Regions from separate parts of the Chromobacterium fluminis genome, predicted to be linked through region 2. Evidence: predicted binding sites of a transcription regulator. Region 2 holds the regulator's gene; the other holds the start of a gene.
The links. Region 2 encodes FNR, which switches genes on or off when oxygen is low (the NO sensors DNR and NnrR bind a similar motif). Its sites were predicted from a motif close to TTGATNNNNATCAA; they were not measured.
Positions count from the first base shown of each region.

Region 1 (5,656 bases), on a different contig from region 2:
AGATCGCGGATCGGCGTGAAGTAGCCTACCAGCGTGAAGCCCGTCCACAGCGAGAACAGGATCATCAGGCCGTGCTTGGTGAATTTGAGGCGAAACTTGCGCGCGCTCATCGGCGCCTTGTCCAGCTTGATGCGCTTGCCGCGGTCTCCCTCCACCCATTGTTCTATCCACAGCATGATTTCGGTGTAAACCGTTTGCGGACAGGAGTAGCCGCACCATAACCGGCCGGCGATGGTGGTCCAGGTGAACAAGGCGAAGGCGCAGCACATCAGCAGCGCGGCCAGATAAACGAAGTCCTGCGGCCAGATGGTGAGGCTGAACAGATAGAACTTGCGTTCGATCAGGTCGAAATGCAGCGCCTGGCGTCCATTCCAGTTCAGCCAGGGCAGGCCGAGGAAGACCAACTGGGTGCCGACGACGAAGAGCACGCGCAGATTGTTGAACAGGCCTTTGACGGCGCGCGGATAGATCTTGGTTTGCGACTCGTACAGAGAAACGGTCTCGGTGGCGTCGGGCTGCGAGCCGGCTTGGCGCGGCGGTTCTACCTTGATCGGAATTTCCTTGAGCGAATCGGACATGGGCGTTTCCTTCTCTGCGGATTTGGCCAAGGCCATGGGGGTATGGGCTTGGCGAAATGCGCGGCTGCGTCGGGGCGGAGATGTTATATGAAATCATATAACATCCTCGCGAAAGAATACTGCCCGCATTAGCGGGCAGTAGATCAGTACCGGTTTATTGCGGCGCTTTGGGGTTGTTGGACAAGCCCCAGACGTAAGCGGTCAACAAGTGTACTTTGCCTTCACCCAGGAAGTCTTTCCAGGCCGGCATCTGGTTGTTGCGGCCGTTGGTGATGGTTTCGATGATGGTTTTCTCGCTGCCGCCGTACAACCAGTTGTTGTCGGTCAGGTTGGGCGCGCCCAACTGCTGGTTGCCCTTGCCGTCCGGACCATGGCAGGCGATACAGACGGTGGCGAAGGTTTCCTTGCCGCGAGCCGCGCGCTCGGCGTCATGCTTGCGTTTGGACAGCGACAGCACGTAGTTGGCGACGTCCTTGACCTTTTCCTCGCCGAACGCCGCGCCCCAGGCCGGCATCTGGCCATGACGGCCTTCGGAGATGGTGGTGTGGATGGTCTTGATGTCGCCGCCCCACAGCCACTTGTTGTCGGTCAGGTTGGGGAAGCCCTTGGCGCCGCGGGCGTCGGAACCGTGGCACTGCACGCAGTAGGTCTGGAACAGACGCTTGCCCATTTCCTGAGCTTTGGGGTCGGCGGCCACGGCCTTGACGTCCTGTTTCAGGAATTGGTCGTACAGCGGCTGATACTTGGCTTCCGCCTGCGCGCGCTCCTTCTTGTACTGGTCTACCGAAGTCCAGCCGAACACGCCTTTCCAGGTGCCCAGGCCAGGGTACAGGATCAGGTAGACCACGGCGAAGGCCAGGGTCACGTAGAACATCAACATCCACCAGCGCGGCAGCGGGTGGTTGTACTCGGAAAGGTCGCCGTCCCATACGTGGCCGGTGATCTCAACCTGTTCGCCCTTTTGCACCTTGATCTTGGATTGTGAAAACACCAGATAGGTCAGCCAGACGAGGCCGCCCAGCACGATCGCGGTGATCCAGATGTTCCAGAATTCGCTCACGAAATCACTCATTTTTTTGCTCCGTTGGAAGCTTGGTCTTGTTCCGCTTCCTGCACCTTGTCGTCGTCGAGGAAGGGCAGGTTGGCCGCGTCCTCATACCGGTTCTTGGAGCGCTTGCTGTAGGCGATGCCCAGCACCACGATGAAGAATGCAAAGCACACTACCGTGAACAGCGAGCGTCCGATGGTTACCCAGTCCATGGCTTAACGAACGTTCTTCAAGGCAAGGCCCAAGCCTTGCAGGTAAGCGACCAGCACGTCCATTTCCGACTTGCCTTCCACCTGGGCCTTGGCCTCGGCGATGTCTTTGTCGGTATAGGGGACGCCCACCAGGCGCAGCGCCTTCATCTTGGTCGGCACGATGTCGGCGTCGGCCAGATTCTTGGCCAGCCATGGGAAGGCCGGCATATTGGACTCGGGAACCACGTCGCGCGGGTTGATCAGGTGCACGCGATGCCATTCGTCGGAGTAGCGGGCGCCCACGCGGGCCAGGTCCGGACCCGTGCGCTTGGAGCCCCACAGGAAGGGGTGGTCGTACACCGATTCGCCGGCCACGGAGTAATGGCCGTAGCGTTCGGTTTCCGCGCGGAACGGACGGATCATCTGCGTGTGGCAGGTGTGGCAGCCTTCGCGGATGTAGATGTCGCGGCCGGCCAGCTGCACGGCGGTGTAGGGCTTGACGCCGGCCACCGGCTGGGTGGTCGATTTCTGGAAGGCCAGCGGCAGGATTTCCACCAGGCCGGCCACGCTGACGACCAGCAGGGTGAACACGATCAGATAGCCGACGTGTTCTTCGATCAGTTTTTGTATCTTATCCATGATGTTTCCTTGCGCCTCAATGAGCGTGGGCGGTGATGGCCGGGATCTTGGCGTCTACGGCCCGGCCCGCGGTTACGGTGCGGAAGGTGTTGTAGGCCATCAGGAACATGCCGAGCAGGTACAGGAAGCCGCCGAGCAGACGCACGAAGTGGTACGGATAGGTGGCCTTGACCGCTTCTACGAAGGCGTAGGTCAGGGTGCCGTCCGGGTTCAGCGCGCGCCACATCAGGCCCTGGGTCACGCCGGAGATCCACAATGCGGCGATGTACAGCACCACGCCGACGGTGGCGAGCCAGAAATGGGCTTCAACCAGCTTCAGGCTGAACATGGATTCGCGGCCGAACAGGCGAGGAATCAGGTAGTACATGGAACCGATGGTGATGAAGCCCACCCAGCCCAGCGCGCCGGAGTGCACGTGGCCGATGGTCCAGTCGGTGTAGTGGGACAAGGCGTTGACGGTCTTGATCGACATCATCGGGCCTTCGAAGGTGGACATGCCGTAGAAGGACAGCGACACCACCAGGAATTTCAGCACCGGGTCGGTGCGCAGCTTATGCCAGGCGCCCGACAGGGTCATGATGCCGTTGATCATGCCGCCCCAGCTCGGAGCCAGCAGTACCAGGGAGAACACCATGCCTACGGATTGGGTCCAGTCCGGCAGGCTGGTGTAGTGCAGGTGGTGAGGGCCCGCCCACATATAGGTGAAGATCAGCGCCCAGAAGTGCACCACGGACAGGCGGTAGGAGTAAACCGGACGGCCTGCCTGTTTCGGGATGAAGTAGTACATCATGCCGAGGAAGGCGGCGGTCAGGAAGAAGCCCACGGCGTTATGGCCGTACCACCATTGCACCATGGCGTCCACGGCGCCGGAGTAGGCGGAGTAGGATTTCCACAGCGACACCGGCACGAAGGCGGAGTTGACGATGTGCAGCAGGGCCACGGCCAGGATGAAGGCGCCGTAGAACCAGTTGGCCACGTAAATGTGCTTGACCTTGCGGATGGCGATGGTGCCGAAGAAAACGATGGCGTAAACAATCCAGATCACCGCGATCAGCAGTTTGATTGGCCATTCCAGCTCCGCGTATTCCTTGCTGGTGGTCAGGCCCAGCGGCAAGGTGATGGCGGCCAGCACGATCACCAGCTGCCAGCCCCAGAAGGTGAAGGCGGCGAGCTTGTCGGAGATCAGCCGGACGTTACAGGTACGCTGCACTACGTAGTAGGAAGTGGCGAACAAACCGCAGCCGCCGAAGGCGAAGATGACCGCATTGGTGTGCAGCGGGCGCAGGCGGCCGAAGTGGAACCAGGGGCCGAAGTTCAAATCGGGCCAGACCAGTTGGGCCGCAATGATGACGCCCACCAACATGCCGACAATGCCCCACACGACGGTCATGATGGCAAATTGGCGCACCACCTTATAGTTATAAGTGGATTGCGTTTCCATTTAGGTTTTTCTCCAAGGTTGCTAACTCAGAACGTGACATATCTAATCGACGGCTTGAAGTCCGGGCGACTGTCCCAATCTGTACCGATGTGACTGTATCCAGACGAAGCCGCAGGGAAATCGACTTTTATTAAAATCAAGCGCTTGACCCGGGTCGCAGCGGTACTGATGTCTGTATTAGCAGTTCATCCCGTATTGCGACAGCGCAATTTCCCCATTTAGTTAACCCGGCATTCTAAATCAATTACCCATATCGGGCCAGTTTGGACGGCCGGGGGATGTCGCTTTCCCATTTGTCTTTATTTATGTCTCAAGCGAGCGTGACAGTTCTTGCAAATACTGTTGCCACTGGCGAGATTGTATTGTCTGGCGGCCCAGCCTTCTTGACCTGGATCAAGATGTCATAAAACGCAGCGTTTACCCGCGGCAAGTGCTAAAATCAGAAGGTTTTGCAACGATTGCAGGCAGATCATGACCGTTTCCGTCCGCTACACCCTATGTCCATGCGCCCCGGAGGCGCATCTTTTCGAGGTCGTCCTGACCGTTCCCAAACCCGCTAAGAACGGCCAGATTTTCTCGTTGCCGGCTTGGATTCCGGGTAGTTACATGATCCGGGAGTTCTCCAAGCATATTGTGGAAATTCGCGCGGAATCCGCGGGAAAAGCGGTGCAGCTGGTCCAGTTGACAAAAAACAGCTGGCAAGCCGCGCCGGTCAAGGGCTCGCTGGTTCTGCGCTATAAAGTTTATGCGTTTGATCTCTCCGTGCGCGGAGCGTATCTGGACGCGCAGCGAGGCTTCTATAACGGCACCAGCGTTTTCCTGGCGGCTGACGGCTATGAAAACGAGGCCTGCTCGGTGGACATCCTGCCGCCGGAAGGCAAGGCCTACGCCGACTGGAAAGTGGCGACCAGCTTGCCGGCGCGCGGCGCGGACAAGAAAACCGGCTTCGGCGGCTATCAGGCGGCTTCCTACGACGAGTTGATCGACCATCCGGTGGAACTGGGCGCTTTCGAACGCGTCAGCTTCAAAGCCTGCGGCGTACCGCACGAATTCGTCGTCTCCGGTCGTTTCCGCGCCGACCTCAAGCGCTTGGCGCGCGACGCCAAGAAAATTTGCGAATACCAGATCAAGTTGTTTGGCGAGCCGGCCCCGTTCGAACGCTACGTGTTCATGCTTTTCGTCGGCAAAGACGTCTACGGCGGCCTGGAGCATCGCGCCTCCACCGCGCTGGTGGCCAACCGCGACGACTTGCCGCAACAGGGCGTCGAGGAGATTAGCGACGGCTATCTGAAACTGTTGGGCCTGATCAGCCACGAATATTTCCACAGCTGGAACGTCAAGCGGATGAAGCCGGCGGCGTTCACGCCCTACGACCTGAATCAGGAAGGCTACACCCGTTTGCTGTGGGCCTTTGAGGGCATCACCTCCTATTACGACGACCTGAGCCTGGTGCGCTGCGGCCTGATAGACGAGAAGCGCTATCTGGGCCTGCTGGCGGAAACCATCAGCGGCGTGGAGCGCGGCGCCGGCCGCTTGAAGCAGACGCTGGAGCAATCCAGCTTCGAAGCCTGGACCAAGTACTACCGGCAAGACGAAAACAGCCCCAACAGCATCGTCAGCTATTACACCAAGGGCGCGTTGGCCGCGTTGGCGCTGGACTTGACCATACGCCGCGACAGCCAGGGCCGTCAGTCGCTGGACGACGTGATGCGCGCGCTGTGGCGCAAATGGCTGGACGACGGCAAAGGCCTGGCCGAGG
Region 1 is NZ_JAAOMA010000002.1:192,902-198,557, forward strand. It holds gene ccoG (cytochrome c oxidase accessory protein CcoG) at 1-578, opposite strand, end outside; gene ccoP (cytochrome-c oxidase, cbb3-type subunit III) at 733-1,650, opposite strand; gene HA052_RS02365 (cbb3-type cytochrome oxidase subunit 3) at 1,647-1,838, opposite strand; gene ccoO (cytochrome-c oxidase, cbb3-type subunit II) at 1,842-2,456, opposite strand; gene ccoN (cytochrome-c oxidase, cbb3-type subunit I) at 2,473-3,897, opposite strand; gene HA052_RS02380 (M61 family metallopeptidase) at 4,369-5,656, shown strand, end outside.
Region 1: the regulator FNR is predicted to act here: its motif matches at 4,281-4,294, upstream of HA052_RS02380 (M61 family metallopeptidase).

Region 2 (5,656 bases):
ATGATGGGCGGCCGCGGCGGCCACCGCAGCAAGGACGACATCTCGCCGTTCCAGGCCTTCGCCACCGGCCTGGCTAGCCGGGTGGGCACCGGCAACATCGCCGGCGTGGCCATCGCCATCGCTGCCGGCGGACCCGGCGCGGTGTTCTGGATGTGGCTGACCGCCATGCTGGGCATGGCCAGCGCTTTCGCCGAATCAACCTTGGCGCAGCTGTTCAAGACCAATCACCATGACGCCACCTTCCGCGGCGGTCCGGCTTATTACATCCAGAAAGGCCTGGGGCAACGCTGGCTGGGCGTGATCTTCGCCTTATGCCTGATTCTGGCTTTCGGCCTGGTGTTCAACGCGGTGCAGGCCAACTCCATCGTGGCGGCCACCGAGGGCGCCTGGGGCTGGAACCGCTATATGGTGGGCATCGCCCTGGTAGTGATGAGCGCGCCCATCATCTTTGGCGGCGTGCGCTCGGTGGCGCGTGTGGCTGAATGGCTGGTGCCGGTGATGGCGGCCATCTATTTGCTGATGACCTTCTATGTGCTGGCGGTGCATGCCGCCGAGCTGCCCGGTCTGATTGTGTTGATCGTCAAGAGCGCTTTCGGCCTGGAGCAGGCGGCGGGCGGTTTCGCAGGCTACGCCGTGAGTCAGGCGATGATGCTGGGCATCAAGCGCGGTCTGTTTTCCAATGAGGCGGGCATGGGTTCCGCTCCCAACGCGGCCGCGACGGCGACCTCGCGCCATCCGGCAAGCCAGGGCGCGATTCAGATGTTCGGCGTCTTCATCGACACCATGGTGATCTGTACCGCCACGGCTGCCATCATTCTGCTGTCCGGGGTGCATGATCAGGGTTTGAGCGGGGTGGCGCTGACGCAGAAGGCCATCGAGGCCCAGTTTGGTCCGATCGGGGCGTCCTTCCTGGCGGTGGCGATGTTCTTGTTCGCCTTTTCCACCATCATCGGCAATTACGCTTACGCCGAGGGCAATGTCGAATTCATTCGCAGCAATAAGTGGATTTTGTTGGTGTTCCGGCTGATCGTGCTGGCGATGGTAATGTTCGGCGCTGTGGCCAGCTTGCCGCTGGTGTGGGACATGGCCGACTTCGCCATGGGTTTGATGGCCTTGATCAACCTGGTGGCCATTGTATTGTTGTCGCGTTACTTCTTCATCGTGTTGAAGGACTACGAGCGTCAGTTGAAGCAAGGCGAGTCCACTCCTGTGTTCAAGGTGGCGGATTACCCGGAACTGGCGGCCAAGGTGGAAAAAGACATCTGGTAAGCCTATGCCAGGCCCCAACGATAAACAGCCCGCGTCCAGACGCGGGCTGTTTTGTCATGGGGCTGGCTCAAATGGTTTTGGAGTAGCGAGCTTGAGTACGGCGCTCCCGCAGGTGCCGGTCGAAGATCATCGCGATATTGCGGATCAGGAAGCGGCCCTTGGGTTCCACCATGATGAAGTCGCCGTCGAAGGACAGCAGGCCCAGTTGCTGGTATTCGCGGATCTGCGGCAGCTCTTCGGCGAAGTACTCGGCGAAGTTGATGCCGTGAATTTCTTCCAGCGCTTCCACCGACAGCGAGAAACGGCACATCAGGCCCTGGATGATGCTGCGGCGCAGGATATCGTCATTGTCCAGCGTCAGTCCGCGCAGCACCGGCAGATGGCCGCTGTCCAGCGCCGCGTAGTAGCTGTCCAGGTCTTTGGCGCTCTGGCTGTAGCAGGGGCCGACCTTGCCGATGGAGGACACGCCAAGGCCAATCATGTCGCAGTCCGCATGCGTGGAGTAACCCTGGAAATTGCGTTGCAGCCGGCCCTGGCGCAGGGCGGAGGCCAATTCGTCGTCCGGCTTGGCAAAGTGATCCATGCCGATGAACACATAACCGGCATCGGATAGACGTTGCACCGAGTCCTGCAGGATGTCCAGCTTGGTTTCCGGCGACGGCAGATCGGCCTCGTTGATGCGGCGCTGCGGCATGAACACGGTGGGCAGATGGGCGTAGTTGTACAGCGCCAGCCGGTCCGGACCGATGGCGATCACCTTGTCCAGCGTGCGGCGCACCGATTCCCGGCTCTGCAAGGGCAGGCCGTAGATCAGATCGACGCTGACGGACTTGAAGCCGGCGTCGCGCGCCGCCTGGATCACCTCCAGCGTTTCCTCCTCGGATTGCACGCGGTTCACCGCCTGCTGCACCGCGGGCTCGAAGTCCTGGATGCCGACGCTGATGCGGTTGAAGCCGAATTCAGCCAGCTTGAAAATTGTAGCCGCGCTGACTTTGCGCGGGTCTATTTCTATGGAATACTCCCCCTCCTTCAAGAACTCGAAATGAGTCTTGAGCAAGGTCATCAATCGTTCCAGTTGCGCGTCGGACAGGAACGTTGGGGTGCCGCCGCCGAAATGCAGCTGTATCACCTGCTCTCGACGGCCCAGACAGGAGGCGACCATCCGGACTTCCTTTTCCAGGTAGTCCAGATACAAGTCGGCTTTGCCGCTGTCCTTGGTGATGATCTTGTTGCAACCGCAGTAGTAGCAGATAGTGTTGCAAAAAGGTATATGAGCGTACAATGATAAAGGTTTCCGGTTGGCGCCGATGCTGCGCTGCCGTAGCCAGTGGATGTAGTCTCTTTCGGCAAAACCCGGCGTAAAGCGATCCGCTGTCGGGTATGACGTATATCTAGGACCTGTCCCGTCGAGGCGTTCAATCAGAGCGCGGTCGAATTCAAAATGGGCAGGAGAAAATGGGTGGGTGGTCTTCATGTCGTATTTGGATAGCAAAACCTCTGGTGGACTGGTAAATTTGCGGAAATCCTGCGAATTTCGCTTTGATAAGGGTCAAGCTTCATCGCAAGCTTGTACTAAACATGCCATGTCCGATCAGAATCATATCTCTTTGCATAACCTGAAGGTCTCCTGCTCCAACTGCAGCCTGAAGGAACTCTGTCTGCCTGTGGGGCTCAACCGCGAGGAGCTGACCCAGCTTGACGCGGTGATCCGCCAGAGCCGTCGTTTGAAGCGCGGCGAATACCTGTTCCGAAGCGGCGAGGGCTTCCGCTCTCTGTTCGCGGTGCGTACCGGCTTCTTCAAGACCAGCGTGGCCAGCCAGGACGGCCGCGAACAGGTGACCGGCTTCCACATGTCCGGCGAACTGATGGGTTTGGACGGCATTTCCGCCAATGTTCACGGTTGCGACGCCATCGCGCTGGAGGACAGCGAGGTGTGCGAGTTGCCGTTCAGCCGCATGGAGAGCCTGGGTCGCGAAATTCCCACCTTGCAGCACCACTTCTACCGACTGATGAGCCGCGAGATCGTTCGCGATCAAAATGTAATGTTGCTATTGGGCAACATGAAGGCGGAAGAACGTCTAGCCGCTTTCTTGCTCAATTTGTCCCAGCGTCTGTCCACCCGGGGCTTCGCCGCCAATGATTTCATCCTGCGCATGAGCCGCGAGGAAATCGGCAGCTTCCTGGGGTTGAAACTGGAAACCGTCAGCCGCACGCTGTCCAAGTTCCAGCAGCAAGGCTGGATCACGGTAGACCATAAGCATATCCAGCTAGTGATGGTGGATGAGTTGAAGGCGCTGATTTCCGGCTGCGCCCACGCCAACGGCCATTGATTCCGCCGCTTAGGCAGAGTCGTGAAAGACGCAAGAGCGTGTTTACGATCTTGCGAGCTAAGGCGAGACAAGGCGAAAGCGGCTGAGAAAGCGGAATGTACACGTGGTACATGAGCATTTCGAAGCTGGTTTCAACGCCGTATCGCCGACGCGCAGCGGATTGTAAACAGGTTCTTAGGCAAGCCATCGGGCTTGCCTTTTTTCATGGGGACGGCGCGCAGTCGGCGATTTGCCGCAGCAGCCGCGACAAGGGCGCTTCTTGAGGCCATCCGGGCGGCACGGCGAAGCCGCGCGCCACTTCGTGCCAGTCGCCGTCGGGGCCGGGTTGCAGTTCGGCCAGCAGCTGCGGCGCCTCGGCCTGTTCCAGCCGCGCGCGCAGTTCCGCCGCGTCGGCGGTGTGTTCCCGCGAGAGGCGCGCCGGCGCCAGCCAGCTGAGCCTGGGCAGCCAGGCCCAGCGGGAGTCCGCGTTCAACGCAGGCCAGTCGCCGCGCAGCGGCCAGTATTGCCCGTAGAGGGGCAGAGCGCCGGGCGGAGGTTCCGGCGAGGTGTCCAGGGCGTGGAACAGCCAACCGCTGAGCCGGGCGCCGACAGCGCAGCCGTCGAAGCCCGCCGGCAGCGCAGCTTGCGCCGCGGGATGGCGGGACAGGCGCAGCTGGGTCTGCAGCTTATGGGCTTTCAGCGCCCAGGCGTCGCGCAGGCTGGGGCCGGTCAGCGTATCGGCGCTGCGGCCTAGTTGCAGGTAGAACTTGCTGGCGGCTTCCAGATGCAGCGGTTGGCCGTCGAGGCGCAAAAGGAAGTCGAATTCGCCGACGGTGCGGCCGTCCGGACCGCGCACCGGCAGATTGCTGGCGACCAGTTCGATGTGCGGCGCCAAGCGGAACCAGAAGGACAGCAAGCGCTCGGCGTAATGGCCCAGACGGCGGGTGGGCTGGCGCGCCAGCCAGTGCTGCAGCTCGGCCGGATCGGCGTCCAGCGCTTGCAGCAAGGCCGGGCCGTCTGCCCCCAGCAGCCGTTGTGGCGGGATGTCCGCGCCGCTGCGCCAGGGGGAGGGCGCGGAGAGCAGAAAAGCCAGATCGCGCACCGCCGGATGCGCGTAGGGCAGGGTGAACGGCGGCTTATTCGCCATCCGGTCCGGGCGCGTCGCGGCGGACTTCGCCGTCGGCGGCGCGCTGCACCTGTTTGAGGAAGCCGCGCAGGATGTCGATCTCCTCGCGCAGCAGGCCGGCGCGGTTGAACAGAGTGCGCATCCGGCGCATCATCCGCTCGCTGTTGCGGCGGCGGAAATAGCCTATCTTGTCCATGGTCTGTTCCAGATGGCCGCAGAAGCCCTCCACCTCGCCCAGCGCCGCCGCGTCGCTGTCGGCGCGCAGATAATCGACGTCCACGCCGGTGTGGCTGAACAGCTCGTAGGTCATCACCTGCACTGCCATCGCCAGATTCAGCGAGAAATAGTCCGGGTTGCCGGGGATGGTGACCAGACGGTTGCATTGCTCGACTTCTTCGATCGACAGGCCGAAGGTTTCATTGCCGAACACCAGGGCCACTTGTTCGCCGGCGCGCGCGCGCGCCACCAATTCCGGCGTAGTCTGACGCGGTGTGGACAGAGGGGTGGTCAGCTCGCGGCGGCGGCTGGTCAACGCGCAGGCGATGGTGACGTCTTGCAGCGCCTCGGCGAGGCTGGGCACCACGGTGGCCTGTTCGAGAAGATCCACCGCGCCGGAGGCCAGCGTATTGGCTTCGTCGCTGGGAAATACTTTGGGTTCAACCAGATAGAGCCGGCTCAGGCCCATGGTCTTCATCGCTCGGGCGGCGGAGCCGATATTGCCCGGATGGTTGGGGCGAGCCAACACCACGCGAATGTTTTTCAGAAAATCAGGTACTTGGGGTTTATTCATCAGCAGTTTCACATTAAAATAGCCGGCTTATCGAAAAGCCCGCGCGCCGTTATTGCGCGCAAGGCCAGCGCTTGCCGGATGGGCAGGCATGCCGCCTTGCCCGATTGCGCCGGGTTTTTCTTGTTCCTTAACCCAGATTGTTACTAGCAGACGTCGCGTCAT
Region 2 is NZ_JAAOMA010000018.1:21,464-27,119, reverse strand. It holds gene HA052_RS13845 (alanine/glycine:cation symporter family protein) at 1-1,269, shown strand, start outside; gene hemN (oxygen-independent coproporphyrinogen III oxidase) at 1,337-2,743, opposite strand; gene fnr (fumarate/nitrate reduction transcriptional regulator Fnr) at 2,853-3,599, shown strand; gene HA052_RS13830 (DUF1853 family protein) at 3,802-4,725, opposite strand; gene HA052_RS13825 (RNA methyltransferase) at 4,715-5,494, opposite strand.